DNA from 4 places in the Solibacillus ferritrahens genome. Region 3 is predicted to be linked to each of the others. Evidence: riboswitches for the same ligand, from Rfam matches in the RefSeq annotation. Region 3 holds a riboswitch; each other region holds the start of a gene.
What was found. Region 3 has a riboswitch for S-adenosylmethionine ahead of metA (homoserine O-acetyltransferase MetA). Riboswitches for the same ligand answer to the same signal wherever they lie in the genome.
Positions count from the first base shown of each region.

Region 1 (7,632 bases), on a different contig from region 3:
TTACGCTGGAATCCATCAAGGAACGCCAAATTCCCTAGTCCACCTGCTCCAATAATGCCAGCCATTGCTGTATAGCCGACTAAAGCAACTGCTGTTACTGTTATACCGGAAATTAGTGCTGGTAAGCTTTCCGGAATTAGTACTTTCCAAATAATAGTCGATGTTTTGGCTCCCATCGAGCGCGCTGCTTCGATAACACCTTTATCAATTTCTCTTAGTGCGATTAATACCATGCGGGCATAAAATGGTGCCGCTCCGATAATAAGCGCTGGTAATGCTGCATTGGCACCCCGAATTGTTCCCAGTAAAAACTTTGTAAATGGAATTAACAAAATAATTAATACGATAAAAGGAATCGAACGGAAAATATTTACGAGTGATCCTGTTAAAAAGTGAACGATTTTATTTGCCCATAACTGGTTGTCGCTTGTTAAAAACAATACAATTCCTATTAGAATTCCGAGGATAAATGTAATGACTGTCGCTACAGCTGTCATATAAACAGTTTCGTATGTTGCATCAAGCATTTTACCCCAGTCAACGTTCGGAAATAATTGATTAAGCATGCTCAATCACCTCCGTTTGAATTTCCTGCTTAGTTAAGAAGTTTAATGCCTTCTCTACTTCATGTTGCTCACCATCGATATGAATAAATAACGTACCGAATGAACCACCAGTTGTATTGGAGATTTTCCCGTGAACGATATTAACAACTATGTCAAATTGCTTGATCATCTGAGAGATAACCGGCTGTTCTGTCGTTGCCTCTGCAAATGTTAATTTGGCAATTTTCCCTGCTGGATAGTTCGCTAAGATTTGCTCTAGTGAGGCTTGCATTTCCTGTGTTTCCCCAGAAGCCTGTGAAACGAAATTTTTTGTGATCGGCGCTTGTGGATTTTGGAAAACCTGTAGCACATCTCCCTGTTCCACTACTTTCCCTGCCTCCATAACAGCCACACGGTTACAGATTTTGCGAATAACATGCATTTCATGGGTAATCAATACAATTGTTAAACCGATCTTTTTATTAATATCTAGTAATAGCTCTAAAATCGAATCCGTCGTCTCAGGATCAAGTGCTGAAGTGGCTTCATCACATAGTAGAACTTCCGGGTTGTTCGCTAATGCGCGGGCTATACCGACACGTTGTTTTTGACCACCTGAAAGTTGAGATGGATAGGCTCTTCCTCTTCCTTTTAAACCTACAAGTTCAATAAGCTCTTCTACTCGCTTTTCACGCTGAGTTTTTGAAACACCTGCGATTTCAAGAGGAAATGCGATATTTTCTTCGACTGTACGTGACCAAAGCAAATTAAAGTGCTGAAATATCATACTAATTTTTTGGCGTGCTTCTCTTAACTTTGCCCCTGAAGCTTTAGAAATATCCTGTCCACCTACAATAACTGAACCTGTTGAAGGTTTTTCCAGACCATTTAATAGGCGGATCATTGTACTTTTACCAGCACCACTGTAGCCGATAATACCGTATATTTCTCCTTTTTTTATGGATAAGCTAACATTGTCTACCGCTGTAAGCTCACCGTTTTTTGTGTTATATACTTTCGTGATATTTTGTATATCAATCATGCGTTGTACCCCTTCTCTTGAAATAACCTACCTGTAATTTCAATATAATGTTTTTGGTGTTTTTTTCGCATCTTCGAAAATAAAATTACACCAAAAAAACCTTCCTACTCACGACAAGTAGAAAGGTTTCACATAAAAATTTATACGGTAAACCGTTCTCTCATCTTTCAAAGTTTAAACTTTGTGTGAATTGGCACCTTTGCATAAAATGCTGGTTGCCGGGCTTCATAGGGCACTTCCCTCCACCTCTCTTTATAAGAGTAACGTTATTAAGTTTTATTATTATGTCTGTTACTTTATCATGCTAAAGAGAAGACGTCAATTACTTTTTTAATATTTCATACAAAAATGGTACGGATTTAAATGCATATAACTTTTTTATCACTTTTCCATTCTCAGAAACAATTAAACAAGGTACGCTTTCAATTTTCAAATCGTTGGCCAAACCTTCTATATAATTGATATTTGCCATACCTAATGGTAAATCTGGTAGTAATTTCTCGATTACTTTTAGCATTTTTTCAGATATCTCACAAGTACCACACATTGGAGTGTATAGAAAAAATGCTGTTTGATCATATTGTTGTATATTTTGTTCCCACTGCTCTCTTGACCATTGTTCCATATATAAGTCATCCTTCTTTTATTGAAAATTTTGCTTGTATTAATAAGTTCCGTAAAATTATAGTAGGCGTTTTTTCAACCTCTACATATTCTTGAGGTATGATAAGCTGTTTTACTTCAGGATATGCTCGGTTCATTAGTTTTCTTAACTTTTCACCATTCTTGTCTGCATCAAACATTGTTACAATTTCATAATGCTCATAGTCTTCTAGTAATTCGATTAAATTGACTTCGCTTATTGTTCCGTTTGTACAAAGAATAGTAACTTCTTCAGCCAATAGGGGTATTAACCTCATTTTATCAGCTCGTCCTTCAACTACAATGCATTTTCCCATAAAGATACGCTTCCTTTCATCAATTACGGCTATCTATACAATATCAAAAAAACACCAAAACCTTTAACTTTTAGGCTTTGGTGTTTAAATATTTATTGTTCAATTAATGCAGAATAAGCATCTGCATCCATTAATTCTTCAACTTCTGCATCGTTTGTTACTTCAATCGTAACCATCCAAGCAGTTCCGTATGGAGATTCATTTACGTATTCTGGGTTGTCTAAAAGTTCTTCGTTAATAGCAACAACTTTACCTGAGATTGGCGCATAAAGTTCCGAAACAGTTTTAACAGATTCTACACTGCCGAATGGCTGATCCTTTGAAATTTCGTCGCCTACTTCCGGTAACTCGACAAACACGATGTCCCCTAATTCAGATTGCGCAAAATCCGTAATCCCGATTGTTGCTTTGCCGTCTTCCATTTTTACCCACTCATGCTCTTTTGAATAAAGTAATTCTTTAGGTGTGCTCATTAAAAAACCTCCATTATTATGTAGTACATTCAACTTCATTTTGCCATATTTCGTTCGGAAATACAACGTGAATACCGGTTTATTTCCATGTTTCCGAGAAGTCAGACTCCTTAAAACCTAATGTTAATTTTTTACCATCTGTTACAATCGGACGCTTAATTAGCATACCCTCTGAAGCTAATAACTCCAATTGCTCATCTTCAGACATTGAAGGCAATTTGTCTTTTAGTTCCAGCTCACGATATTTCATACCTGAAGTATTAAAGAATTTCTTTAAAGGTACCCCACTCGCTTCATAATACGCTTTAAGTTGTTCTTTAGTAGGCGTTTGTTCAACAATGTGAATATTTTCATATTGAACATCGTTTTCATCTAACCATTTCTGTGCTTTTTTACATGTAGTACATTTTGGATATTGGATAAATTTCACTGTCATAAATGAACTCCTCTTTACCATTGATTTTCCCTTATTGTAACGGATATAGAAAAACAAATCAAAATTGGAATTACATTGTGGGAGTTATATTGAAATTAATTAATATTAGAAGATTTTTGATGATATTAGAATATCTCGAATGCTTTTAAGAAGTAATCATTTTCTTATTCGAAACTTTTGAAAACATATTAGAAAAACAGCCACTTTTATTAGAACATGCGATTTAAATTAGCACCGTTTAAAGTATATTAGAACTTTTTTCGTTTTATTAGAAAATCTATTCCGTAGAAAAAATCGGATACAGCTTCCTGCATCCGATTATATTCTATCTATTAAACTACATATTTTTCAGCATCGATTAATTTCGCTGCTGCTTCACGCTTTTTCGGAATTAAGTTGTAAGGGTTGTTACGTGTTAATTTACGTAATGCTGATAAGATCATACGTGCATCATCGCCTTCAACTGAAGCGATTAATGTTTCTTTTGCTTCTTTTTCGATTTCTGCAAATGCTTCTTGGCAGAAGATTTGTGTATAAAGAATTTTTTGTGCCGCTTTTCCTTCACCGTCACGCTCAATTGCTTTTTGTGTACGGATCACTACAGATTCCATTGCATATAATTGGTTCGCAATGTTTGCAATGTTTACTAGAATTTCTTGCTCTGCATCTAGTTTGGCACCGTAGCGTTGTGCTGCTGCACCTGCTGCAAGTACAGCAATTTTCTTCGCATTTTTCACTAAATATTTTTCTTGCTCTAATGCTTCGTTACCGATTTCTTCCGGCATAAGCATTAATAATTCATTTTGTAATTCCTGTGCTACTTGTAATAGAGGTAATTCACCTTTTAGCGCTTTTTTCATGAAAGTGCCTGGCACGATCATACGGTTAATTTCATTTGTACCTTCGAAAATACGGTTAATACGTGAGTCACGGTAAATGCGCTCTACTTCGTATTCAGCCATAAAGCCATAACCACCATGTAATTGAACTGCTTCGTCTGCTACGTAATCCAAAGTTTCAGAACCGAATACTTTTGCGATCGAGCACTCAATTGCATACTCAGCGATCGCTCCAGCAATTGCTTTACCGTCTTTTTGTTCTTCGTCTGATAACTGATTCAAGCGATCTTCAAAGTAACCAACTGTACGATAGTTTAAAGATTCTGATGCATAAATGTGAGAAGCCATTGATGCGATCTTTTCTTTTGTTAAGTTGAAATCCGATAATTTAGTTTTGAATTGTTGACGTTGGTTTGTATAAGCTACTGCTAATTCAAATGCACGTTTAGATGCACCTACAGTACCTACCCCTAATTTATAACGTCCAATATTTAAGATGTTGAATGCGATAATATGACCGCGCCCTACTTCACCAAGTAAGTTTTCTACCGGCACTTGTGCGTCTTCTAAAATTAACGTACGAGTAGAAGAAGATTTAATCCCCATTTTCTTTTCTTCCGGACCAACTGAAACTCCAGGGTATGAACGCTCTACGATGAATGCTGTAAATTTATCGCCATCGATTTTAGCGTACACAACGAATACATCTGCAAAGCCTGCATTTGTAATCCATTGTTTTTCACCATTTAATACATAGTGTGTACCTGCTTCATTTAATTTGGCAGTTGTTTTTGCACCTAATGCGTCAGAACCTGAACCTGGTTCTGTTAATGCATATGCCGCAATTAACTCACCTGAAGCTAATTTCGGTAAATATTGAGTTTTTTGCTCATGGTTACCGAATAATACGATTGGTAATGAACCGATACCAACATGTGCACCGTGAGTAATTGAGAACCCGCCTGCTGGAGACATTTTTTCAGCGATTAATGCCGAAGAAATTTTGTCTAAGCCAAGACCTTCGTATTCTTCTGGTACGTCAGCTGCAAGTAAACCTAGTTCCCCAGCTGTTTTTAATAGACGTACTGAATGATCAAACTCATGATGCTCTAAGTTTTCAACAACTGGTAATACTTCATTCGTAACATACTCCTGAGTTGTTTGGGCAATCATTTTTTGCTCATCTGTAAAGTCTTCAGGTGTAAATACTCGGTTGATTTCCACGTCCTCGATTAAGAAGCCGCCACCTTTAATAATGCTATTTGTTGTTTGTTCCATAATAAATTCCTCCCTAGTTTCCTTTGTGAATTACAATACTTCAAATACCCCTGCTGCACCCATACCGCCGCCGATACACATCGTTACAACACCATATTTTCCACCGCGACGTTTTAGTTCGTTAATTAGTTTTACTGTTAGGATTGCACCGGTTGCTCCAAGCGGATGACCTAATGCAATGGCACCACCGTTAACATTCACTTTATCAATGTCAATACCTAATTCACGTACTACCTGAATTGATTGCGATGCGAACGCTTCGTTAATTTCCCATAAATCTACTTGATCTTGAGTTATCCCTGCAATTTCTAATGCTTTTGGTACCGCTACGATTGGTCCGATACCCATTACTTCCGGTGGAACTCCACCTACAGCGAAACCTAAAAACTTAGCAAGTGGCTTCATCCCTTGTTTTTCTGCTTCTTCACGATCCATTACTAATACTGCTGCTGCACCGTCAGAAGTTTGTGAAGCATTCCCTGCTGTTACAGAACCTTTTACATTGAAGGCTGGGCGTAATTTTGCCAGCGTTTCAACCGAAGTACCTGGACGAACCCCTTCATCTGTATCAAATATTATTGTCTTTTCTTTTAGTTGATTGTTTTCATCGACATAGTACTCCGTAACTTCTACCGGTACGATTTCGTCTTTGAATTTACCTTCTTTAATTGCTTTTTCAGCTAACTCATGTGAGCGTACAGCAAAAGCATCCTGATCTTCGCGAGTTACATTGTAGCGATTTGCCACTTCCTCTGCTGTATGCCCCATCCCGATATAATATTGTGGTGCATCTTCAGCTAACTTAGGATTTAAGCGCACAGTATTGCCTGTCATCGGAATCATACTCATCGATTCCGTACCCCCAGCAACGATTGCCTTTGAATGACCAAGCATAATACGCTCAGCTGCATACGCAATTGTTTGTAATCCTGATGAACAGAAGCGATTTACTGTTAATGCTGGTGTTGTATCTGGAAGACCTGCCAATGCTCCTACTAAGCGGGCAACGTTCATTCCTTGCTCTGCTTCAGGCATCGCACATCCCATAATTAAATCGTCAATTGGTCCTTCATAGCCCGCACGTTTTAACGTTTCTTTTACTACAACTGCACCAAAATCATCGGGTCTAGTATTTGCCAAAGTTCCTTTTTTCGCACGTCCAATCGGTGTTCGTGCTCCTGCAACGATAACGGCTTCACGCATAATGATGTTTCCCCCTTGTGATTAGCTAGCAAGTAAACTCGTAATCTGCCTGCCAGCGACATATTCTCAACATACCGTTGATTTCATTTCGGCGAACACTTCCGGGAGCGTGGTCTGAAACAGCTGTCTCATACGAACGCTTATCCAGAGGTGTCCTTGCCTATATTCCATATCAAAGTGATTTTTAATAGTTCAAATATTAGTTACGTAACGGCTTTCCTTTTACTAGCATGTGCTGCATACGCATTTGCGATTTTTGGTCTGCTACTAGTTCTAGGAACGCTTGTTTTTCCAAGTTTAATAAATACTCTTCTGATACTTCAGTTCCATATGGTACTTTGCCGCCTGCGATGACATATGCCAGCTTTTTAGCGATTTTCAAATCGTGTTCTGTAATGTAGCCCGAATCGAACATTCCTTGTGCACCTAATAGTAACGTTGCATAACCTGGCGCACCGACTACTTTTACTTTCCTTTTCACAGGAGGTGTATAGCCAGCTTCAGCTAATGCTAGTGCTGCTTGTTTCGCATCATAGATTAAATGATCTGGGTTAACAGAAATTCCATCTGCGAAGTTTAGGAAATTGTTTTCACGCGCTTCTTCCCCAGATGTCGAAACTTTTGCCATTGCAATTGTTTCAAATACTTTATTAGCAATATGCTGGTAGTCTACTTCTACACCTTGAGGTAAGCCCTTAATGAATTTTTCATAAAGTCCTAAGTTACCGCCGCCGCCTGGGATTAACCCGACGCCTACTTCTACAAGACCCATATATGTTTCTGCAGATGCTTGAATATGTGCAGCCGGTAAACATACTTCTGCACCACCGCCTAATGCCATTTGGAATGGTGCTGCA
Region 1 covers NZ_JAXCLE010000001.1:48,239-55,870, forward strand. The annotation lists gene SNE38_RS00265 (methionine ABC transporter permease) at 1-566, opposite strand, end outside; gene SNE38_RS00270 (methionine ABC transporter ATP-binding protein) at 559-1,587, opposite strand; SAM riboswitch class I at 1,745-1,848, opposite strand; gene SNE38_RS00275 (thioredoxin family protein) at 1,910-2,212, opposite strand; gene SNE38_RS00280 (toprim domain-containing protein) at 2,220-2,546, opposite strand; gene gcvH (glycine cleavage system protein GcvH) at 2,639-3,019, opposite strand; gene SNE38_RS00290 (arsenate reductase family protein) at 3,099-3,455, opposite strand; gene SNE38_RS00295 (acyl-CoA dehydrogenase family protein) at 3,788-5,572, opposite strand; gene SNE38_RS00300 (acetyl-CoA C-acetyltransferase) at 5,603-6,775, opposite strand; gene SNE38_RS00305 (3-hydroxyacyl-CoA dehydrogenase/enoyl-CoA hydratase family protein) at 6,975-7,632, opposite strand, start outside.
Region 1: another riboswitch for S-adenosylmethionine. It lies ahead of SNE38_RS00270 (methionine ABC transporter ATP-binding protein); the one in region 3 lies ahead of metA (homoserine O-acetyltransferase MetA).

Region 2 (7,632 bases), on a different contig from region 3:
GGTGAATTTGTTTGGTTTTTCTCGCGGAGGCTTAATGGCTCTATGGACAGCAATATTACGTAATGATGTAAAATCTGTCGTAACATGGGCTGGCGTCTCTGATGCAACAGCAACATATTGGGATCGTATCGATATGCGTCGTGGATTAAAAAGAATAGTGGGGGGGACTCCAAATAAAGTACCAGAAAACTATGAAAGCCGTACGCCATTATACAAAATTGAAAACGTTCAATCACCACTATTGATTATACATGGAGCTGAAGATCAACATGTCAAAATTGAACATGCCTATCAATTGGAGCGATATATGAAAGGCGAAGGGAAACAAGTTGAGACATGGTATTCATCTAGGCTGAAACATCATTACCCACCGAAGCTGAATAGAGAAACAGTGAAAAAAATCTGTGAATGGATGAAACAACAGTAATTCAAAAAAGGGATGCAGTGTGAAAATACACTACATCCCTTTTACTATGATATATTTTTAAGTTTGACGTCGTAGTATTAGTGCAGACTACATCGTCAAACAATATGTCGAGCTAATCATTAGTAATTTATACTAATGGACCGCCTTTTTTCACGATAGCTTCATCAACATCGGCAAATTTCGTGAAGTTGTTTTTAAATAGCTCTGCAAGTTCAGTAGCCTTTTTGTCGTATGCAGCAGTATCAGCCCATGCAGCACGAGGATTTAATACGCTAGAAGGTACTCCTTCAATAGCTACTGGAATATTTAAACCGAATACTCCATCTTGTGTTGTTTCAATATTGTCTAATTCACCGTTAATGGCAGCGCGTACCATTGTACGAGTATAGGCAAGTTTCATACGGTTACCAACACCGTATTCTCCTCCTGTCCAACCTGTGTTTACTAAGAACACTTGTGAACCATGCTCGTCAATTTTCTTACCTAACTGATCTGCATAGACTGTTGCAGGAAGTGGAAGGAATGGTGAACCGAAGCATGTAGAGAATACTGGTTCTGGCTCAGTAACACCACGTTCTGTACCTGCTAATTTTGAAGTGAAGCCACTTAAGAAGTGGTACATCGCTTGCTCTTTCGTTAATTTTGAAATAGGAGGCAATACGCCAAACGCATCAGCTGTTAAGAAGACAATTGTGTTTGGATGACCTGCTACTGATGGTAATACGATGTTATCAATGTAATCGATTGGGTATGCAACACGAGTATTTTCTGTTAAAGAACCATCATCATAATCACAAATACGTGATTCTGAATCAACCGCTACATTTTCCAATACAGAACCGAAGCGAATTGCATTGTAAATTTCTGGTTCATTTTCAGCGGAGAGGTTAATTGTTTTTGCGTAACATCCACCCTCAATGTTGAAAACACCATTATCAGACCAACCGTGTTCATCATCCCCAATTAATTTGCGGTCGCAATCAGCCGATAAAGTTGTTTTACCAGTACCTGATAGACCGAAGAATAATGAAACGTCGCCTTTTTCGCCAACGTTAGCAGAGCAGTGCATTGGGAAAATACCTTGTTCTGGTAATAAGTAGTTCATAATCCCGAAAATTGATTTTTTCATTTCGCCAGCGTATTCAGTACCACCGATTAAGATGATTTTCTTTTCAAGAGATGTTATAATAAATGTTTCCGAACCAGTTCCATCTACTTCTGGATCTGCTTTAAAGTTTGGAGCAGAAACAATTGTAAAGTCAGAGACATGTGCAGCTAATTCTTCTGCTGTAGGACGGATGAATAATTGATGACAAAATAGGTTATGCCAAGCATATTCGTTAATTACTTTAATCGATAATTGAGAGTCTTTGTCAGCACCCGCAAAACCGTTGAATACAAATAATTCATCGCGTTCTTTTAGGTAGTTTACAACTTTGACATAAAGCTTATCAAATACTTCTGAAGAGATAGGACGGTTAACTTTACCCCAATCTATTTTATCTTTAGAGTTCTCTTCTTCAACGATATATTTATCTTTAGGTGAGCGACCAGTATATTTACCTGTTTCAGCACGTAAAGCGCCTTCAACAGTTAACATTGCTTCTCCACGTGATGTAGCTTTTTCAACTAATTGTGGAACAGATAATTGAGTTTTGATGTTTTCCCCGTTTAAAAGTTCTTTCAGCTCGTTAGCAATTTCTACCGAATTCATCTATTAAATACCATCCTTTTTTATAGTATTCCCTTATAGTAGGGGAGTTGTTTATTAATTCAAAAATAGTATAACACATTGAAGGATATAATCTATACTAATTATGAATTATTTTTTGTGGAATTTTTAACTGTTTAAAATCGGACAAAATTTATTGACAGCCTTTATTTTTTTAGGTAGGATGTGTAATTGAACGGATACTCTTATCCCGAGCTGGTGGAGGGGCAGGTCCCTATGAAACCCGGCAACCTGTGCATATTATATGCGTGTTGGTGCCAACCTGATGCAAGGGCAAAATTACCCTTGAACGATAAGAGTGAAAGGTAACGAAGCATATATATCCTTTCCTCACGCGTGATGAACGCGGCTAATGAGTGAAAGGATTTTTTTGTTTAATATGAATTGTATATAAATAAGAAATGACCTTTCAAAACCTCGTGTCAAAGCAATTAAGCTTGACGTTTATCGTGTCTCGCCTTGCAGTAAAATATACTGCTCTAGAGACTTGATTGGTAAAACCATTTTCTACTCTGAAAAGTAGGATTTACTTTATCGAAAATATAAGCGGGCATGGGTAATGAGTACCGTATCGTTTTCGTTTTAAAATATAAAACAATTGCCAAAGTGAATTAGGAGGAAATGACATGAAAAATCGTCGACTGTTTACATCAGAAAGTGTAACGGAAGGACATCCAGATAAAATTTGCGATCAAATTTCGGATGCCATTTTAGACGCCATTTTAGCAGCAGATCCAAATGCACGTGTAGCTTGTGAAACTACGGTAACAACAGGCTTAGTATTAGTATCTGGTGAAATTACAACTACTACTTATGTAGATATGAAAGGGATTATCCGTGATACTGTAGCAGAGATTGGCTATACACGCGGGAAATATGGTTTTGATGCAGAGAACTTAGCTGTACTAGTTGCAGTTGGTGAACAATCACCGGATATTGCACAAGGTGTAGACCAAGCGTTAGAAGCACGTGAAGGTTCAATGACGGATGATGAGTTAGAATCAATCGGTGCTGGAGACCAAGGTTTAATGTTTGGTTACGCTTGCAATGAAACGCCTGAACTTATGCCTATGCCTATTTCTTTAGCACATAAATTGGCGCGTCGTTTAACGGAAGTACGTAAAACAGGAGAATTAACGTATTTACGTCCAGATGGTAAAACACAAGTTACTATCGAATATGATGAAAATAATATACCGGTCCGTGTTGATACAATCGTTATTTCCACACAGCATGATGAAGAAGCAACATTAGAACAAATCCAAAAAGATATTAAAGAACATGTAATTAAACCAGTTGTTCCTACTGAATTATTAGATGAAGCAACTAAATATTTCATTAATCCAACAGGTCGTTTCGTAATCGGTGGTCCAAAAGGTGATGCTGGTCTTACAGGTCGTAAAATCATCGTAGATACGTATGGTGGTTACGCACGTCACGGCGGTGGTGCATTCTCTGGTAAAGATGCAACGAAAGTAGACCGCTCTGCAGCATATGCAGCGCGTTATGTTGCAAAAAATATCGTTGCGGCAGGATTAGCGGATCGTGCAGAAGTTCAACTGGCTTATGCAATCGGTGTTGCGCAGCCAGTATCAATTGCAGTAGATACATTCGGCACTGGTAAAGTAGAATCTGCCAAAATCGTAGAATGGGTACGTGAGCTATTTGATTTACGCCCGGCAGGAATTATTAAAATGCTGGATTTACGTCGACCAATCTATAAACAAACAGCAGCATACGGACATTTCGGACGTACAGACATTGATGTACCATGGGAAAATACAGATAAAGCGGCTGAACTTAAAGAAAAAGCCGGACTTTAAAGAGGAAAGGAGCGTTCAGTCAAATGGACGGCTCCTTTTCTATTATTATGGAAAATAATATACTTCCTTCATTTATATGGTAGGTGAGTTGAAAGATAGCGAAATGTCATTTCTGTAGTGATTTATAGTATTGTCCCTTCGCTACGTATTCATTAATTATGCGATCCATATCTGCCCGGTCCTCTGCATTTACTTCACGTACAACTTTTGCTGGGCGCCCCATAGCAAGAGAATTGGGAGGAATCACTTTTCCAGGTGGTACGAGACTGCCTGCACCAATAAATGCTCCTTCACCTATTTCTGCACCATCCAAAATGATGGAACCCATACCGATTAAAGCGCGTTCTCTTATTGTACAGCTATGTAATGTTACTTGATGACCTACTGTTACTTCATCTTCAATAATGAGCGGATAGGCAGGGCTTTGGTGAAGACAACTTAAATCCTGAATACTAACTCGATCTCCAATAATTGTTTTATTCACATCACCACGTATCACTGTATTAAACCATATGGAAGTATTTTCCCCTATTGTCACATCGCCAGTAATTGTTGCATAATCAGCAATAAAGGCAGTTGGGTGAATATTTGGTGATTTATCTTTATAAGGGTATATCATGTTCAATTCCTCTTTTCTTTTATAGAATGTATTATAGCTATTGTAATCGTATCAAATCACTATTAATTTTCAATTATCATCTTTTAACTTTATATAATAAATTATAGCAGACTGTTTTATGTAAGGAGGATTGACCATGTGGAAATGGGAAACAGAGCATCAACCAAAAGCCGTAGTCGTTATTCTACATAGTGCATATGAACAGCATCGGTGGTACGCATGGTTAATCGAAAAATTTCGGAGTGCTCGCTTCCATGTAGTAATGGGGGATTTGCCTGGGCATGGTGAGCAAGGAAAGTATGCAAGATATCATGACGAAAATTTTGAAGAATACTATAATTATACAAAAGTGTTATTAAAGGTTGCTCTAGAATATAATTTGCCTCTTTTTATTGTAGGTAATGGATTAGGCGCATCTATTGCAGCGTACGTGCTGCAGAAAAATAAAATAGAATGCGCAGGTGTTGTCCTTACATCACCGTGGCTTCATTTTAAATTAGCGCCTGGGAAACTATCCAATGCATTATCAAGCTTTAGTGCTATAACATCGAATGTGAAATTAAAACATGAATTGAGCATACAATATTTCACCCGTAATACAGATGTATTGATGGAGTTAAAGGAGCAGTTACCATTAAATAGTATGGTGACTGTTAAATGGTATCGGGAATGGCAGCAAATGACACGAATAATCCGTGATCCTGAAAATAAATTCCCTGATATTCCACTGTTACTAATGACTGGGGAAAATGATAAAATAACGGACATTAGTACTTCTAAAAAATGGATGATGGAACAAAAACTTTCAGAATTTCACTATAAACAATGGAATGGATGCCTGCATAGCTTGTTTTTTGAAGTGGAACGTGAAGAAGTTTTCCGGTACACAATTGATTTTATTAATAATGTCTTAAGAGACCTTGGATATATTGTAGAATAATAAAAAATCTAACAAAAGTCGAATTTTGTTAGGTTTTTTTTTAATTTTAGCAAAAAAATATATCGAAATTTTAGAATATTTGTAATATACTAAATTTCTAATTAATACAATAGTTCAACAAGGGGGTAAAATATGGATTTTATTAATGATTTTGTAGGATGGGCCAATAATATATTATGGGGTCCTGTAATGATTTACGGTATTTTAGTCGTAGGTTTGTTCTTTTCAATCCTGACAAAATTTGCTCAAGTCCGGTTAATTGGGGACATGTTCAAGTTAATGTTTAAAGGAGAAAAATCAGAGGCAGGTGTATCTTCGTTCCAGGCATTATCCATTGCTTTGTCTGGTCGTGTCGGTACAGGTAATATCGTTGGTACAGCTACAGCCATCGCGTTCGGTGGTCCTGGTGCGGTATTCTGGATGTGGGTTACTGCATTTATTGGAGCATCAACAGCCTATATGGAATCGACTTTAGCGCAAATCTACAAAGAAAAGAAAGATGGTCAATATCGTGGTGGACCTGCATTCTATATTGAAAAGACAACAGGTATTCGTGCCTTAGGTATTATTTTTGCCATTGCGATGATTGCATCTGTTGCATTTTTAATGCCGGGTGTTCAGGCAAATGCGATTGCCGGCGCGGTAGATAATGCATTTGGAATTGAACCTTGGATCACTGGTTTAGTTACAATTCTTTTGTTGGCGGTTATTATTTTCGGCGGTGTTAAGCGTATTGCAAATGCTGCGCAAATTTTAGTTCCATTTATGGCATTAGCTTATTTATTGGTAGCGGGTATTATTATTATTATGAATATTACAGCTGTGCCTGATGTATTTGCTTTAATTTTCCGTAGTGCCTTTGCGACAGATGCTGTATTCGGCGGGATGATCGGGAGTGCAATTTTCTGGGGTGTAAAACGAGCGATTTACTCAAACGAAGCTGGTCAAGGTACAGGGGCACATCCTGCTGCCGCAGCAGAAGTATCACATCCAGTAAAACAAGGTCTTGTTCAAGCAGCATCAGTTTATATTGATACACTATTAGTATGTTCTGCAACAGCATTAATGATTTTATTCATGGGTACATACAACGTACATGACGGTAGCCAAGACGGTCCATTAATCGAAGCAAAAATGGATGAGACAATTACTTATTCAGGCTTTACTCAAGCAGCAGTAAATGACGCGTTCCCATCTTTAAATAACTTCGGATCTGGATTTGTAGCGATTTCATTGTTCTTCTTTGCTTTCACTACATTAATGGCATACTATTACATTGCGGAAACAAATGTTTCGTATATGCTAAATGGGAATGCCAGAAGGATAGGAATTTTCTTAATGAAATTCGTATTATTGGCTTCAGCATTTTACGGCACTGTTAAAACATCGGATTTAGCTTGGGCATTCGGTGACGTAGGGCTAGGGTTAACGGTTTGGATTAACGTCATCATGCTATTATTCATCATGAAACCGGCTCTTATAGCTTTAAAAGACTATGAGCAGCAGAAAAAAGAAGGTAAAGACCCAGTATTTGATCCAATAAAACTCGGAATTAAAAACGCGGATTTCTGGGAGACATATAAGAAGCAAGATAAATAGAATAAAAGGAGCAGCCTATAATAGGTTGCTCCTTTTAATATGCGAAGAACTTTTTGAATGGACCAGTTATTTGGAATCTCTTTTTTGCGAGTAAAAATATAATTGTAATGCATCAAATTGTTCTTTTGAAAAATCTTTTTGTCCTCGAATATATTTTTCATATAAATTATAATAACAAATAGTTAAATACTCGTCGTTATGATGATCTTTAAAGGGTGTGTAATTCGGGGGAATTGTTATATCTGTAAAATAGCGCTCCATTTTATCAATCGTACGAATTGTAATATTACGGACCAGCATTTCTTTAAGTACAATTTGTGTGTAAATATATAGATCTTCTTTTGGATAGTCATATACATAATTAATAAGTATATGGCGGTCTTCCTTAGCAAATATACTATTCAATTCCCGCCATTGGGCAAGCAACTGGCTTTTTGGGATAAATGGGATGAGCTCGGTGTGCCATAAACGCATATAATTCACCTCTTTACT
Region 2 covers NZ_JAXCLE010000025.1:29,077-36,708, reverse strand. The annotation lists gene SNE38_RS17450 (alpha/beta hydrolase family protein) at 1-427, shown strand, start outside; gene pckA (phosphoenolpyruvate carboxykinase (ATP)) at 555-2,141, opposite strand; SAM riboswitch class I at 2,342-2,458, shown strand; gene metK (methionine adenosyltransferase) at 2,786-3,982, shown strand; gene SNE38_RS17435 (gamma carbonic anhydrase) at 4,089-4,601, opposite strand; gene SNE38_RS17430 (alpha/beta hydrolase) at 4,738-5,541, shown strand; gene SNE38_RS17425 (alanine/glycine:cation symporter family protein) at 5,674-7,140, shown strand; gene SNE38_RS17420 (pyrimidine dimer DNA glycosylase/endonuclease V) at 7,207-7,614, opposite strand.
Region 2: another riboswitch for S-adenosylmethionine. It lies ahead of metK (methionine adenosyltransferase); the one in region 3 lies ahead of metA (homoserine O-acetyltransferase MetA).

Region 3 (7,632 bases):
CTCAGGCTTAGTAAAATTTCTCCCATTATAAAATTCGTTAAGTATATGGTTAAACCTTTAATAAATATGAAATTTAAAATAAAAATATAACTGGTAAGAATAGTTAAGCAAATGGTCACATGACACCCTTTATACAATTGCTCTTACTAAAAATATGCTGTAAAGGCGAAATACAGCTATATAATATTTTTGCACGTGCGCCCACAATATTGATATAATAAAGGTTATGATTAAATGATAAGGGAGGTGTGTTCATGTCATCAAAAACAATAGCGAATGTGCAAACTCGCTGCCATATTTTACTTACAAATACTGCGCGGGAAGCGATGAAGGAGCATGTTCCTGATGAACACGCCTTTTTTAATTTACAGCAATATTTTGTCGTCGCAATTGAAAAAGTTTCTGTGGAAGATGATCAAACACATATTACGATTTATTTTGATAATGAAAAAAATTTAAAGCTGAAAAGTAAGTTTGATGATCGTGTTGTCATTATGGACTGTGTGTTTGATCAAAAGAATGGTCTCGTTGCAAAAAGCTTCCGTTCACGTGGTAAAGGTACACCAGTCGTAACGAATCGCCGCGCAATGATGAAAATTCATTTTGTCGCTTCACGTATTAGTGGGCATACATACCAAGCGCCGTTTTTACAGGCCATTGCTGAGCTACCAATAGCACAGGAACGCTTTGACTACGTAAATAAAAGAATTAGTAGCTGGGAAGGCTATTTAAAAGTTTTAAATAAAAATGCAGATATTGAAGATATACATGCCCGTTTTTCAGCCGTTACATATGATGCTGACTTTACACATATGACATTACGTATTTCAAATCTGGATAATAAACATTGGAAGCAGATTGAAGGCTTAAGTGCCCGACTACGCGGTTATGTACAGGAAATTGGAGACGTCGCAAAGGTTCGTCGAAATGAAAATACAGTTGAAATTGCTTTAAAACCTTATTACAGTAACTTGGCCCGCAGAAATGAACTTAATTTTCTATCAGAGGATGTTGAATTTTCTAATGCTGCGACAAAATCACAGCTTAAGCGCTTATTAAAAGGTTTTGAGCGGTTAAAAGAAGGATTAGCGGCCAATGCCAATTTGGAAACAATTTTATTTGAAGACAAACCAACGATTGCAGAGCGGAAACAGCCTCTATCAATCGATTTTCATAATCAGTTAAATATTTATCAGCAACAGGCAGTTGAAGGGGCAATGAGTGCAGAAGATTTATATGTCATTCAAGGCCCACCCGGTACCGGTAAAACAACGGTAATTTCGGAAATTTGCTACCAAAACGCCAAAGCCGGATTAAAAACTCTCGTCGCCTCCCAATCAAACTTAGCTGTAGATAATGCGTTAAGTCGTCTATTGTCGAATAAGGATATTCGAATTCTTCGTTATGGACGTACAGAAAGTATTGAAGAAGAAGGCAAAAAGTTTATTGAAGAAAATGTAGCAGCGTATTGGCAGGAGCAAACGTTTAACGCGATCGGTCATGAAATTTCATTGCATACAAAAAAAGAACAGCTTTTAAATGAAGAAATTGAACATGCACAAAAGGAAATTCAAGCGCTAAATGAACAAAAGCTAGAACTTGAAAAGCAAATCCAGCAAAAAGAAGCGGCGAAAGCTGAACTCCATGTATTGGCGGAAAAAATTAGTGCATTAAAAAAAGAGTTGACGTTATGCAAGAAAGAACTTGAGGAAAATGAACGTAAACTCGAAAAACTACAAACAGCGCAAAGTACAACAGCTGAAACAGTCGCAAACTTCGAACAGCAATTAGCAGATGGAATGACTGTTGTACAGCTTACAGAACAGCAGCAAAAGTTAAGTGAAGCGAAAATAGACTATGAAAAGCAAATTGCACAAAGTAAATACAAGTCGCTTCTTCATCGTTATGAGCAACAGTATGAAGGGATTCAATTAAAAATCGAACGTGCGAATGAAACTTCGGAATATGGAAAGATAGTCGACAAAATAGCCTCTTTGAAAAAAGTTTATGAAATTGAAGCATTCATGACTGAATATAATATTCGCCGCAACTATGCAATGGATCGATTACTTACTGCTCTTGAGCGTATCCAGCCCCAAATGGAGCAATATAAGCCTATAAAGGATGTAAAAGAGCGGCTTGAAAAAGCACTGAATTACAGTGAAACAGCACTGGGCATTCATGTGACGCCAGATCAATTGGAAATGAATCATCATTATTCACTTGAAGAGGTACAGGAATTTTTAACAAAACTAAGCATGGCATTCCGCGACCGAAAAGTTAATGCACAAAACGGGACACGCTCTATCCAAGGTATCCATTTGCGCATGCAATATATTGATCAGCTGAACAATAAGTATATGGATTCGATTCGTGAAACTGTACTTATTTTTGAAAAGCTAAAAGAAGAAATAACGCTTCAGTTCAAGGAGCAAAATGACGAAAAAGCACAGGTCCTTCAAAAATTACAGGAAGAAGCTGCTGCAACTCAAACTCAAATTGATTCCGTAAAAGGAAATGTAGATCCATCAATCGTCGTTAGCCATACAACGGATGAACTTGAAGATTTGCTCGCTACAAACGAGCTAGAGCAAATGAAATTTGAAACACAGCGCCAAAATCGAGAAAGATTAGAGCTTCAGCACAGTAAAAAAGCAGAAGAACTTGCGGTACTGGATGAACAAATTGCACTTGGCACTGCCACTGTTGAAGACATGACTACACGCTTTAAAGAAATCAACAGTGAAGGCGTGCAACTCGAAAAACGCCGTACAGAGCTTGAACAATTAACGAAGCTAAATCCAGAACAAGCTATTGTAGCTGTAAACGAAAAAATTGAGCATTTCACAGCGCAAATTGCAACATTACAAGTGAAAATCGATTTACTGCCCGTCACAGCCGAGCTTCAAAACGAGTGGTATGGCTTACTGAAAAATGCGAATGCGCACGATTTAGATGAAATCAGAAAATTATATGTGAAGCATGCGAATGTCATTGGCACGACATGTGTAGCGTCGGCAAATAAAGAGTTTATGGACAACTATCCAACTTTTGATGTTGTCATTATTGATGAAGTATCTAAGGCGACGCCACCTGAACTACTTTTACCGATGTTAAAGGGCTCAAAGATCATATTAGTAGGAGATCATCATCAATTACCGCCACTTGTAGGGGATGCAACGTTTGAAGAAACATTGGAGCAAGTTGTAAAAGAAAGTACGACTTTTGAGGAAAAACGTGAACTTGAAAAATTACTGGAAGAATCTTTATTCGAACGCCTTTATAATAACTTACCAACTCAAAATAAAACTATGCTTGCTCTTCAATATCGTATGCATAAAAATATTATGTCAACTATCACACCGTTTTATGAAAATGAACAGGAAAGCCTGCAATGTGGTTTGGAAGATTCGGATGCTGTACGTGATCACTTCCTGCAAACTTCTAAAATTACGCGGAAAAATCATTTAATGTGGCTGGATATTCCGAATGAAAAGCCGTATTTTGAACAGCGTGTAAAAGAAGGGTCAAGCTTATTCAATGTAGCGGAGCTTGATCAGATTAAACAGCAATTACTGGAAATGAATGAAGCGACTGAAAAAGCAAAAGCGGAAGGATTAATCCCGCAAGGTGCTCAGAAATCTGTTGGGGTCATTTCGTTTTATGCCGAGCAAGTAAGACGCATAAATCGTCTCATCGAACAGGAACTAAGCTTACCGCATCTACACATCCGCACAGGCTCGGTCGATAAGTTCCAGGGGATGGAGATGGATGTCATTATCGTCAGTATGGTGCGTAATCATGACCATGAGCGCGGAGAAATTGGGTTTGCCAAAGATTATCGCCGTCTAAATGTAGCATTATCCCGCGCACGTGAACTGCTTATTATGATCGGCAGTACCGATATGTTTACACAGCGTCCAAAACATGCGAAAACACGCGATATGTATTCCCATGTATTAAATACAGTAAAAGAGCAAAGTGGCTATTTTGCAATGTAAGGAAAGGTGTATACAGTGGATTTAAACAGCATAACCGGACAATTACAAAAAGAACTTAACGAAAATCCAAACATCGAAATTCAAAAGCAGATGCAATACGCCATTCCCATTCATACGTTGGAAGTGCACTATCATCCTGTTATGAGGAATGCGATGGATATTTTAATGAAGATGATGCTAATTTCATTTCAGAAGGCGAAGCTGAATAATGTCGAGCTTTTAGCGGAAATTTTATTAGTTGAACCGTTATTTATCCATGATTTAACGAATAAAATGTTACGAATGGGCATGATTGAAAAAGAAAATGAAGTGTTCACACTTACGGCAAAAGGAATGGCGCAGCTTGAATCGGGTATTTTTGAAGAGGAGCTTGAGCAAACAAGTCATTTTGTACAATATAGCCCGATTCATGAACAGCTGCTGGAAGGGGACCTAGAGGAGTTCTCTGATTTAGAGGAGTTTCCTGAACCGTTTCCGACGATTGAAAACGAGGAAATTGAAGCGATTGAAGAATCGATGCTGATTGAATTTATTCAGCGACAGTTAAGCGAACAACCATTGGCAGAACAGGAGGTCCCAACTTTTATTACAAAAGTTATATCGACCGAATCAATTCAAATTAATGATATTCCGGTTCTATGTTTTTCGCTTATGGATCAAAAGGAAAACCGCCACTTTATGCGTGTGTATAATACGTTAACAGGTGCATGGGATGAAAGGCTTGAAACGATTTTATTTAATTATGAGAAAGAGCATTTAAATCCTGAGTAAATATATATATTTTTTGAATTATTGCAAAACTTACACTACCGTGTTACACTAGTGTCAATTTAATAGTCTTATCAAGAGAAGCGGAGGGAACTGTGCCCGTAGATGCTTCAGCAACCTCTAGTACAACTAGAAAGGTGCTACTTCCAGCAAGGCAATGACCTTGGCAGATAAGAACGGGTATATAAACCTCTCATTTCTGTTGTGCTGGAATGAGGGGTTTTTTGTGTTTTTTCGGCAAGTATTCGATTACATGCTCCAATGATCAAACCCCTGCGGCTATTACAATGATTTATTTGAAAGGAAAGAAGCTCGAAAAAGCTTTGCGTTATTAAGCCAAGATTATTTAGAAAGATTAGAGGGGGAAAGTGCAATGCCAATTAATATTCCGAAACATTTACCTGCCGGTGAGCTGCTGAGAAGAGAGAAGATTTTCGTTATGGAGGAAGATCGTGCGAAAACTCAGCAAATTCGACCTTTGAATATTTTAGTGTTCAATTTAATGCCGGAAAAGGAAAAAACCGAGCTCCAATTATTGCGCTTACTAGGGAACACACCACTACAGGTAGATGTTACATTTTTAAATACCGCTACATACGAATCCAAAAACGTTTCCAAATCACATTTAGATACGTTCTACCAAACATTCGATGAGATTAAGCACCGCCGATATGATGGTCTTATTATCACTGGTGCACCAGTAGAGAAAATGCAATTTGAAGATGTAGGCTATTGGAAGGAAATTACCGATGTGATGGACTGGGCCGATCAAAATGTTACATCGATCATGTATATATGTTGGGGCGCACAAGCTGCACTGTATCATCATTTCGGTATCGGGAAGTTTGAGCTGCCTAAAAAATGCTCCGGCGTTTATTCGCATGTGATAACAGATTTAACGGTCGATTTAGTACGGGGCTTCAGTGATGAATATGTTGCACCTCATTCACGCCATACATCTGTCTCAATAGATGAAGTCCGTGCACACCCAGATTTGCGTCTGCTTAGCTATTCGGACGATGCCGGTGTATTTATCGTCCAATCAAAAAACAATAAGCATATCATGATTACAGGCCATTTAGAGTATGATGCGACGACTCTATCGGACGAATATTTCCGTGATATTGAAAAGGATCCGGAAAATACGGAAGTTCCGATTAATTACTTCCCGAATAATGACCCACAAAATGCACCTAAAAATGTATGGCGTGCCCATTCACATCTGTTATTCTACAACTGGTTAAACTATTACGTATACCAAGAAACACCTTATGAATGGCATTTTGTTGAGGAAAATATCGAATATCACATATAAGAAAAGCCAGCAAGGGAATATCTTGCTGGCTCATTTTTATTTTACTGCAAGCCATGCACGTTCTTGTTCTATTTGTAAACTTACTTCACGGCCAAAAAAGTCACTCAGCAATTGTTCATTCAATATGACTTCGCGAGTATCTGCAGCTACGCTTTCACCATCTTTCATTAACAGTACATGGCTAAAACAAGGTAAAATCTCTTCTACATGATGCGTTACATAAATAAGTGTAGGACAGTTATCGCACTTGGCTATTTGCTCAATCTTTTGTAGTAAGTTTTCCCGCTCTATAAGGTCAAGTCCGCCACATGGCTCATCTAATATTAATATTTCTGGTTCTGCCATTAAAGCACGTGCAATTTGTACACGTTGACGTTCACCTTGTGATAAATGCTCAAATGATTTATTTGCCAAATGATCACAATGAAACTGTTTCATAAAGGATAGTGCCTGCTCAATCTCCTCGTTGGACACGTCATTAAATAGACGGAGCGCACCGAATTTTCCGCTGAGCACAATTTCGATTGCATTATCCTGCCAGTTGAAGCTATCAATCATTGCATTGCTTGCCCAGCCGATGCGTGTCCGTAGGGTAGGGATATATGTATTGCCGAAAGTTTCACCCAGTACTTGCACTTTACCTTTGTTTGGCCAAATATAGCCGTTGATTACTTTTAACAAGGTTGTTTTTCCTGAACCATTCAAGCCTAAAATGGCCCAATGCTGTCCTTTTTGTACATGCCAGCTTAAATTATTCAAAATTACTTTTTCATTCCGGTATAGTTGGACATTTTCAATCTGTATCATTAAAAAACACCTCCAATTACTACTATGCGGGATTTATTTTAATTACGGAAGTATTTTTTGAATATTGTAACAATTGTTAATAAAAAAAAGAAAGCAAACCTACTATGTTCGCTTTCTTCTCATTTTAAATTACGGCACTTTCTACACCTGCTGCACGGTAAAACAGCTTTTCATTCCATTTTAGGGCCCATTGAACAACCGGTCCTAAGCCGAATGCCATAAATACTGTCCCTATACCAACAGGACCGCCTAAAATGAAGCCTACAACAGCAACTGATACTTCCATTGTCGTACGTGCACGGTTCACGCTCCAGCCTAGGCGACGGACTAATAACAGCATTAAAGTATCACGTGGTCCAACACCGAGGTTAGCCACCATGTACATACCACAACCAATACCTAGTAGCACTATACCTACTACAAACGATAAAGTTTGCTCCAAAAGGTTGTGTGCATTAGGTAGCACATACAAAAAGATATCAATAAAAATCCCCGTTAAAAACATATCTAAATAGGTACCTATTTTTGGTAGTCTTTTTGATAACATAGAGTCAATCGCTAAAATAATTAACCCTATAATGATGGACCAAGCCCCGATTGTTAAACCGAGATTTTTATAAAGTCCTATATGGAGCACGTCCCATGAACCTACACCGATTGTTTGTCCTTTAATCGTTAAGGCAACACCTAGTGACAAAACGATAATCCCTGCGATAAAAAATAGGCAGCGCCAATAAAATC
Region 3 covers NZ_JAXCLE010000012.1:17,787-25,418, forward strand. The annotation lists gene SNE38_RS12540 (AAA domain-containing protein) at 255-4,001, shown strand; gene SNE38_RS12545 (nucleoside-diphosphate sugar epimerase) at 4,017-4,772, shown strand; SAM riboswitch class I at 4,838-4,946, shown strand; gene metA (homoserine O-acetyltransferase MetA) at 5,143-6,084, shown strand; gene SNE38_RS12555 (ABC transporter ATP-binding protein) at 6,121-6,891, opposite strand; gene SNE38_RS12560 (YczE/YyaS/YitT family protein) at 7,016-7,632, opposite strand, start outside.

Region 4 (7,632 bases), on a different contig from region 3:
TTCGAGCTAGCCTTTACCTTGAATCCTGAACTAAATGTTTCTTTAAACGGTCCCATTACCTTTCTTAACGAAATGATTATCAACACACCAACAGCCGTTCAAGTGGATCAGTTAAAAACGATTTATAGGATGATAAAAGAGAGTGAGATACAAGAGTTAATTATAGAAGAAAACAATCAACTACACCCATCTGTTAGAGACCTGTTTCAAAAATTTGATTCTACCCTTAATGTACAGCAGAGTTCGTAACAGCAACCTAAAGACACCATTGTTTCTAAAGAGGAACAATGGTGTCTTATACTTCATGGATAATATTTAATTCATTAAGTGAGATAGCTTCTCTTTTGTTAAATTGTTACTGTAAAACCTGCCCGTTTGCCAATAATCTCCGCATAATCTTCTACCATGACACTTGCTGTCGGATACATACCTGCTCCTGGTCCGATTACGGATAATGTGCCGATATAGTCTGTTTCCATCGTTACGGCATTAAAGACATCATCTACCGGATAAAGTGGATGTTCATTATTTACTAAGAGCGGTGCAACTTTTGCATGAATTGTACCATCTTCCAGCTTTTCAACTTCTGCCACATGACGGTATCGTAGCCCTTGCGCTTTCGCATCGGCTACTTGCTCGGCTGATATTGTATCAATGCCAATCACTTCTACATCTGCCCAGTTTGGTTGTTCTCCAAATGCTAAGCTTGATAAAATCATCAGCTTTTTAAAGGCATCTTGACCCGAAATATCATTAAATGGATCTGCTTCTGCATATCCTAATTGCTGTGCTTCATTTAATGCCTTTTCAAAGCTCCAGCCCTCCGCACGCATTTTCGTTAAGATGTAGTTTGTTGTTCCGTTCAAGATTCCCTGTACGCATCTTACTTCATTTACAAGCAGGATATTTTTCATCGTTTTTATAATAGGTACACCACCTGCTACAGTTGCCTCAAAGCCAATGAATACACCATTTAACTTTGCTAATGCTTCAAGCTCTTCGCCCCGTTTAGCAAGCATGACTTTATTTGCTGTAATGACATGACATTTAGCCTCAACAGCTCGTTTTAAGTAAGTGAATGCAGGTTCTTCATTTACAATCGCTTCAAATACAACTTGCAGGCCACTTTCCTCCAGTACGTTATCCATCGATTCGGTCATTAAATGCATCGTTCCCGGTACACGCTCGCGACTAGCATCAGTCACTAAAATCTTCGCGACCTCCAGTTCTACACCCAGCTTTTCGCGAAGCTCCTGCCTCTTCTCATTTAAAATATGGTAAATTCCCTGACCTACTGTGCCAAATCCTAAGATCGCTGCCTTGATTGTTGCCATTGCCTTTCTCCTCCAAATTCTTAACACATATATATTGACGAATAATTCAAATAATTTATCTTAAAGAAATTCTATCCTATATAATACATGAAAACAAGGAGAATCTCTCCTAGAAGGACATTTGTTTACTGTAAACGGTCAAATTTCATTTAAATTCTATTGTTTAATAGCTAAATTGGGTAAACAAAAACACTAGCAGAAATTCTCTGGCTAGTGTTTAAAGTTATTTTATACTGCTACATTTACGGAATTATATACGCGCAAACGATGCGCATTTAAAATTTTTGTCATAACAAGTTCTTCTTTTACGGAGTAATTTGGCACCGCATATGGACGTTGCACTAACTGGAACTCGCCGTATTTTAAAAACCATTCGCGTGCAGGAGTTAAAATATGTGCACTTCCATGAATGTTATACTCCTCATCCACTTCCTTTATGACATAGCCTGTTGTTTCTAGATTGTGAGTTTGTTCTGAGAAAGCACTATGCCCAAAAACCTTTTGCCACATGACATTTACATCCGCTAAAATTTGCTGAATTGCACAAGCGTTTATATATTCCTTTACTTCGTTTAATTCATAAATAATATAGGCTGCTACATTTTGTGCACTGTATACTTTCCCCATGTCGAACAACTCCTTTTCTTTCAATAATGCTGCAACATTATTTCAAATATTTTGGTTGGTAGTTTTATTATTCCAATTGTATTACTAGGTATTAACTTTGTCAATAAAACTTATATAAATAGTAGGGATTAATTTTCTAAAAATTGCTTAGCTTCTCGAATGGGAAAAGCTAAGCCTTTTTTAAAGTTTTATGCGTTTGTTTCTGCGCCTACTTCAGCCGCAACTTTCGCTAATGCCTGTTCTAAATCCGCGATAATATCTTCTGCTGCCTCTAAACCGATTGATAAGCGAATGAGCTCCTCTGAAACACCGGCTACTTTTAATTCTTCTGCAGATAATTGTTGGTGTGTTGTACTAGCAGGATGGATAATTAATGAACGGGCATCCCCAACGTTTGCTACATGCGAGAACAATTCCACGTTATCAATTACTTGGCGACCTGCTTCACGTCCGCCTTTAATGCCGAACGTAATAATCGATCCAAAGCCGTTTTTCAAATATTTCTTCGCCAAATCATGTGTTGCAAAATCTTCAAAGCCGTTGTAATTTACATATTCCACAAATGGGTGGTTTCTTAAATACTCTGCAACTTTTTGTGTATTTTCGTTATGTCGGACAATACGCAAATGAAGCGTTTCTAGTCCTTGTAGGAAATTAAATGCCGCGTCAGCAGATAATGTTGGACCAAAATCACGCAATAGTTGAACACGAAGCTTTGTCGCAAATGCAGCGCCTGCTGTGTCAATCCCGTAGCGTAGGCCATGGTAAGAAGTATCCGGTTCCGTAAATCCTGGATGTCTTCCTTGCGTCCAGTCGAATTTCCCGGCATCAACGACAATCCCGCCAATCGTCGTTCCATGACCGCCAATCCATTTTGTTGCAGAATGAATGACAACATCCGCGCCGAATTCAATCGGATTACTTCCATATGGGGAAGCAAATGTGCTGTCGATTAATAAAGGAAGACCATTGTCATGAGCGATGTTTGCTACCGCTTCAATATCCAGTACTTTCAAGCTTGGATTTCCGATAATTTCAGCAAAGATTGCTTTCGTCTTATCAGTAATTGCCGCTAGGAAATTTTCCGGATTTGATTCGTCTACAAACTTGACCGTAATGCCGTAGCGTGGCAATGTTGTTGCGAATAAATTGTATGTCCCTCCGTAAAGAGAACCTGCTGCGACAATTTCATCTCCTGCACCGGCTACATTTAAAATGGAGAATGCCACTGCTGCTGCGCCAGATGATAGCCCTACTGCAGCTGTGCCACCCTCAAGTAAAGCAACACGTTCTTCAAATGCCCCAACTGTCGGATTCATAATACGAGAATAAATATTGCCCGTTTCCTGTAATGCAAATAGACGTTGCGCATGAGCAGTGTCATTGAATGCATAGGCAGTTGTACGATATACGGGAACTGCAATTGCCCCCGTCACAGGATCTGGCTTTTGCCCCCCGTGCAATAATAAAGTTTCTGGTCTTAAATTCGTCACTCTAATAACCTCCTAAAAATTATTCGATGGTGAAATCGGTGTTTTTGAGGAGGATTTTTTAAATGAAAAAAACCCCCTTCAGTTAAGAAGAGGGTTTTGCGTATGAGCAAGTTTGCCTCCTCTTATCTTTCAAAATGACTGTCCATTTTGTAGGATGTAGCACCTTAGTCAGTTGATCACTCACTGGTTGCCGGGCATCTCAGGGCCTATTCCCTCCGCCGCTCTTGATAAGAGATATGTGATTTATGTTCCATCGTTGATTTTCAGTATAAAACAGAGTAATTCTATAAGTCAACCAAAAAATTAAAATTTTCTGATTTTAATTTTATTCTCAAAAATGGTTTATCTCCCTACACTAAAATAATTATACTCTTCTATACAATTTCTGCTTAAAACAAGATTTTTCTCAAGATATTTATTCACCAAATATTAACATTAATCATTTTTCGGAAGTGCTATAATCATAATTGTTAAAGGATTTCCCCTACAATTGGAAATAAAGAATACGTTTGACTTTTAGAAAAATGGGTATATTTTTTCTTATTAATTTATTATTTAACTAAAACTTTAAATGAAGTGAGGCGTTACGTATGGCAACAGAAGCGACAAGTAAACGAAATTTAAAACCTGTATGGATAGTTTTAGCGTTTGCAGCACTCATTACAATTGTTTTACTTCCAAATAGTGGTGGAGATCTTCCCGTTGTTGGACAACGAGCATTAGCTATTTTAGCATTTGCCGTTATATTATGGGTAACCGAAGCCGTAGCCTATCCGGTTAGTTCTGCAATGATTTTGGCATCCATCGCTGTTTTATTGGGTTTGGCTCCGAGTATGGAAGATCCTTCTGTACAAATGGGTACAAATGAAGCATTAAAATTAGCATTAGGTGGATTTAGTAGCTCCTCCGTTGCATTAGTCGGAGCCGCATTATTTTTAGCGGCAGCGATGCAAATTACAAACTTACATAAGCGTATTGCACTGTGGGTTTTATCGTTGGTTGGAACAAAAACGAAAGCATTAGTAGTTGGCGCAATTTTAGTAGCAATTGTATTAGCCTTTGTTGTACCAAGCGCGACCGCTCGTGCTGGTGCAGTTGTACCCATTCTATTAGGGGTTGTCGCTGCATTTGGTTTATCAAAAGAAAGTAGACTTGCGGCGTTGTTAGTTATTACCGCTACTCAAGCTGTTTCAATTTGGAATGTGGGGATTAAAACTGCTGCTGCGCAAAACTTAGTAGCACTTGGTTTTATTAACTCTGAATTTGGAGTCGATATTTCCTGGGGCAGGTGGTTTATGTATGCTGCGCCGTTTTCTATTATCATGTCATTTGTATTATTCTTCGTTATGATTAAATTAATAAAACCAGAAACGGATAATATCGCTGGCGGAAAAGAAATTATCGGTGTGCAATTACAAGAGCTAGGTCCATTAAAACGCAAAGAAATCACGTTAATCATTACATCTATTTTATTATTATTCTTCTGGTCTACAGAAGGAAAATTGCATCCATTTGATACAACAACAATCACCATATTGGCAATTGCCTTTTTACTGACACCTAAAATTGGTGTATTCAATTGGAAAGAAGCTTCTAGCCGTATTGATTGGGGTACATTGATTGTTTTTGCAGTTGGTATTTCACTCGGAACGACGCTTTTAAGTACAAAAGGTGCCGCATGGCTGTCCGATACGATTTTCGGTTCTCTTGGATTAGATACAATGCCTATTTTAGCTACCATTGCATTAGTTACTGTTTTCAACATTGTCATTCATTTAGGTTTTGCATCTGCGACGAGCTTGGCTTCCGCACTAATTCCCGTATTTATTGCATTGGCTATTAGTTTACCGATGCCTGTAGAAAACCAAATTGGATTTGTGTTAATCCAGCAATTTGTTATTTGTTTCGGATTCCTATTACCAGTAAGCGCGCCACAAAACATGCTTGCTTATGGTACAGGCGCATTTACAACAAAGGATTTTTTGAAGTCAGGTATTCCGCTAACAATCGTTGGCTATATTTTAATACTTCTTCTTAGTGCAACCTACTGGAAATGGATTGGGCTATTATAATCGACTTCACATAGAAAATTGACTAAAATAAGCTTAAAGGGATCGTTCCTTTAAGCTTTTCTAATACATACAAAGGGAGATGTTCATGTGGAAACGAGAGAATTGTTACGTAGTCACTCATCTGTTCGGAAATATACAGGTGAAGTAATTTCAAAAGATACGGTCATTGATTTAATCGAAACGGCCCAAATGGCAGCAAGCTCACACTTTGTTCAAGCATATAGTGTTATATGGGTAACGGATGAAGAAAAGAAAGCAAAATTAGGTGAGCTATCGAAGAATGAATTCCAATTCCAAACAGCTGGTGCCTCATTTCTATTTTGCGTAGACTTCAAGCGATTACAAGCAGCAGGTCAAAAGCACGGTGTTAACATCGTCACAGACTCAGCGGAAAACTTACTTGTAGGGGTTGCAGATGTTTCACTATTTGCTCAAAACTTCGTTGTTGCAGCAGAAGCAATGGGCTACGGTATTTGCTATATTGGCGGTGCACGTACAAATCCAAATGAGATTAGCGACCTATTCAACTTGCCGGAAAATGTATTCCCACTATTTGCAATGACAATCGGGACACCTACAAAACGAAACGAAACAAAACCACGTTTACCAGTAGATGCCGTGTTACACGAAAACAGCTATAACGTTGAAAAGTATGAAACTCTTTTAGATGAATACGATGCAACAATGGAAAGCTATTACGCAAGCCGTTCTTCCAATCAAAAAATAGCTACATGGACGAAGCAAATGGCTGACTATTTAATTGAACAAAAACGACCGCATATTAAGAATTTCTTAGCTTCTAAAGGATTTAACTGGAAGTAATAGAAAGTTTAAAGAGGCTGGAACAAAATCAAAAACATCATTTTTCTCTGAGAGAAAAATGATGTTTTTTTGCTGTACACACAATTGATTCCCATTCCGGGGACGCTTTCCACGGGCGTGGCCAGAGCCTGTAGCCTCAGGCATCACGCTACTCCCGCAGGAAGCTTTGCTTGTAGCGAAAGGTGATAGCCGTCAGCTACACTCGCCCCTCCAATCAATTTTATTAAATATCCATTTCTTAGTGAGGGTTTTCTTCTTATTCTATGAGATTTCTACTTATGTCCTACCCTCTTTTTATTTTTCTACAACGCTAACATTGGTTTCCATTATACTAGTGGATTTTTTCTCGTTAGTTCTTTCTATATAAGCATAATGGAAATTAATTTTATTGCCGCAGTTAATTCGATCTTTAATACCTAAGATTTTTATACTAAGTTTTGTTAAAATAATGTTACCTCTTTAATAAAAGGAAGGAATTAAAATGACCTCTAGCCTTGTAGCAAAATCCTTGGAACATCAACATTTAAAAACAGTGCGCAAACATTTATTGCAAATAATTGATATTAACACTGCACTAAGAGATCTCCACAATCAGATTGAATCACATATTAATAAAGAAAAATATGAAGCAATAACTGCTTATGTAAATCAATATATCTCCTATACACATATTTGGCAGATTAAATTTGTTTGCAATTTGGAAGACCCGGAAGTGGCCCTATTGCAAATTTTCCACTTACATTATATTCTCGAACGTGAACAAGGAGAGAAATTTGCGAAATTGCGTGAAATTTTAAAAGAACAAAACGAAAAATTCATGTCAATTACACTTTATTCGGATAATCATATTGAAGAACGTTATAAAAAAATGCTGCATTTTATTCAAGAGTATTAGATGCAGCAAATTGTTAAAAATATGTTTTACCTAAAGAATAAAGGAGCGTGCCGAAACTAACGGCATACTCCTTTATTTTTATTATAATCCTACAATCTGCAGTGCTTTTACAGGTTGGAAATCTTCCCCTGTTTTTGCATATGTCAGCACTACTTTATCGCCTTCCTGCAAGTAAATCGCAAAAGGTGCTGTTTCTGAGCTTACAATAAAGCTTTCACCAGTTTTTGTTAAGAACGATACAATTGTGAAATCCCCTACACGTTCTTTATAAACACGGACAACTTCTGATGCCAACTGTGCTTCCTCGGCATTCGAAGAGCCATCTACCGTACTTCCACCCCTGCTGAGGGCTGTTTTATATAGTCTTAGCGCTTCGTTAGGTGTTGTAC
Region 4 covers NZ_JAXCLE010000011.1:16,934-24,565, forward strand. The annotation lists gene SNE38_RS11855 (hypothetical protein) at 1-249, shown strand, start outside; gene SNE38_RS11860 (homoserine dehydrogenase) at 348-1,334, opposite strand; gene SNE38_RS11865 (hypothetical protein) at 1,563-1,961, opposite strand; gene SNE38_RS11870 (O-acetylhomoserine aminocarboxypropyltransferase/cysteine synthase family protein) at 2,150-3,454, opposite strand; SAM riboswitch class I at 3,574-3,688, opposite strand; gene SNE38_RS11875 (DASS family sodium-coupled anion symporter) at 4,045-5,526, shown strand; gene nfsA (oxygen-insensitive NADPH nitroreductase) at 5,614-6,348, shown strand; gene SNE38_RS11885 (hypothetical protein) at 6,857-7,243, shown strand; gene SNE38_RS11890 (hypothetical protein) at 7,325-7,632, opposite strand, start outside.
Region 4: another riboswitch for S-adenosylmethionine. It lies ahead of SNE38_RS11870 (O-acetylhomoserine aminocarboxypropyltransferase/cysteine synthase family protein); the one in region 3 lies ahead of metA (homoserine O-acetyltransferase MetA).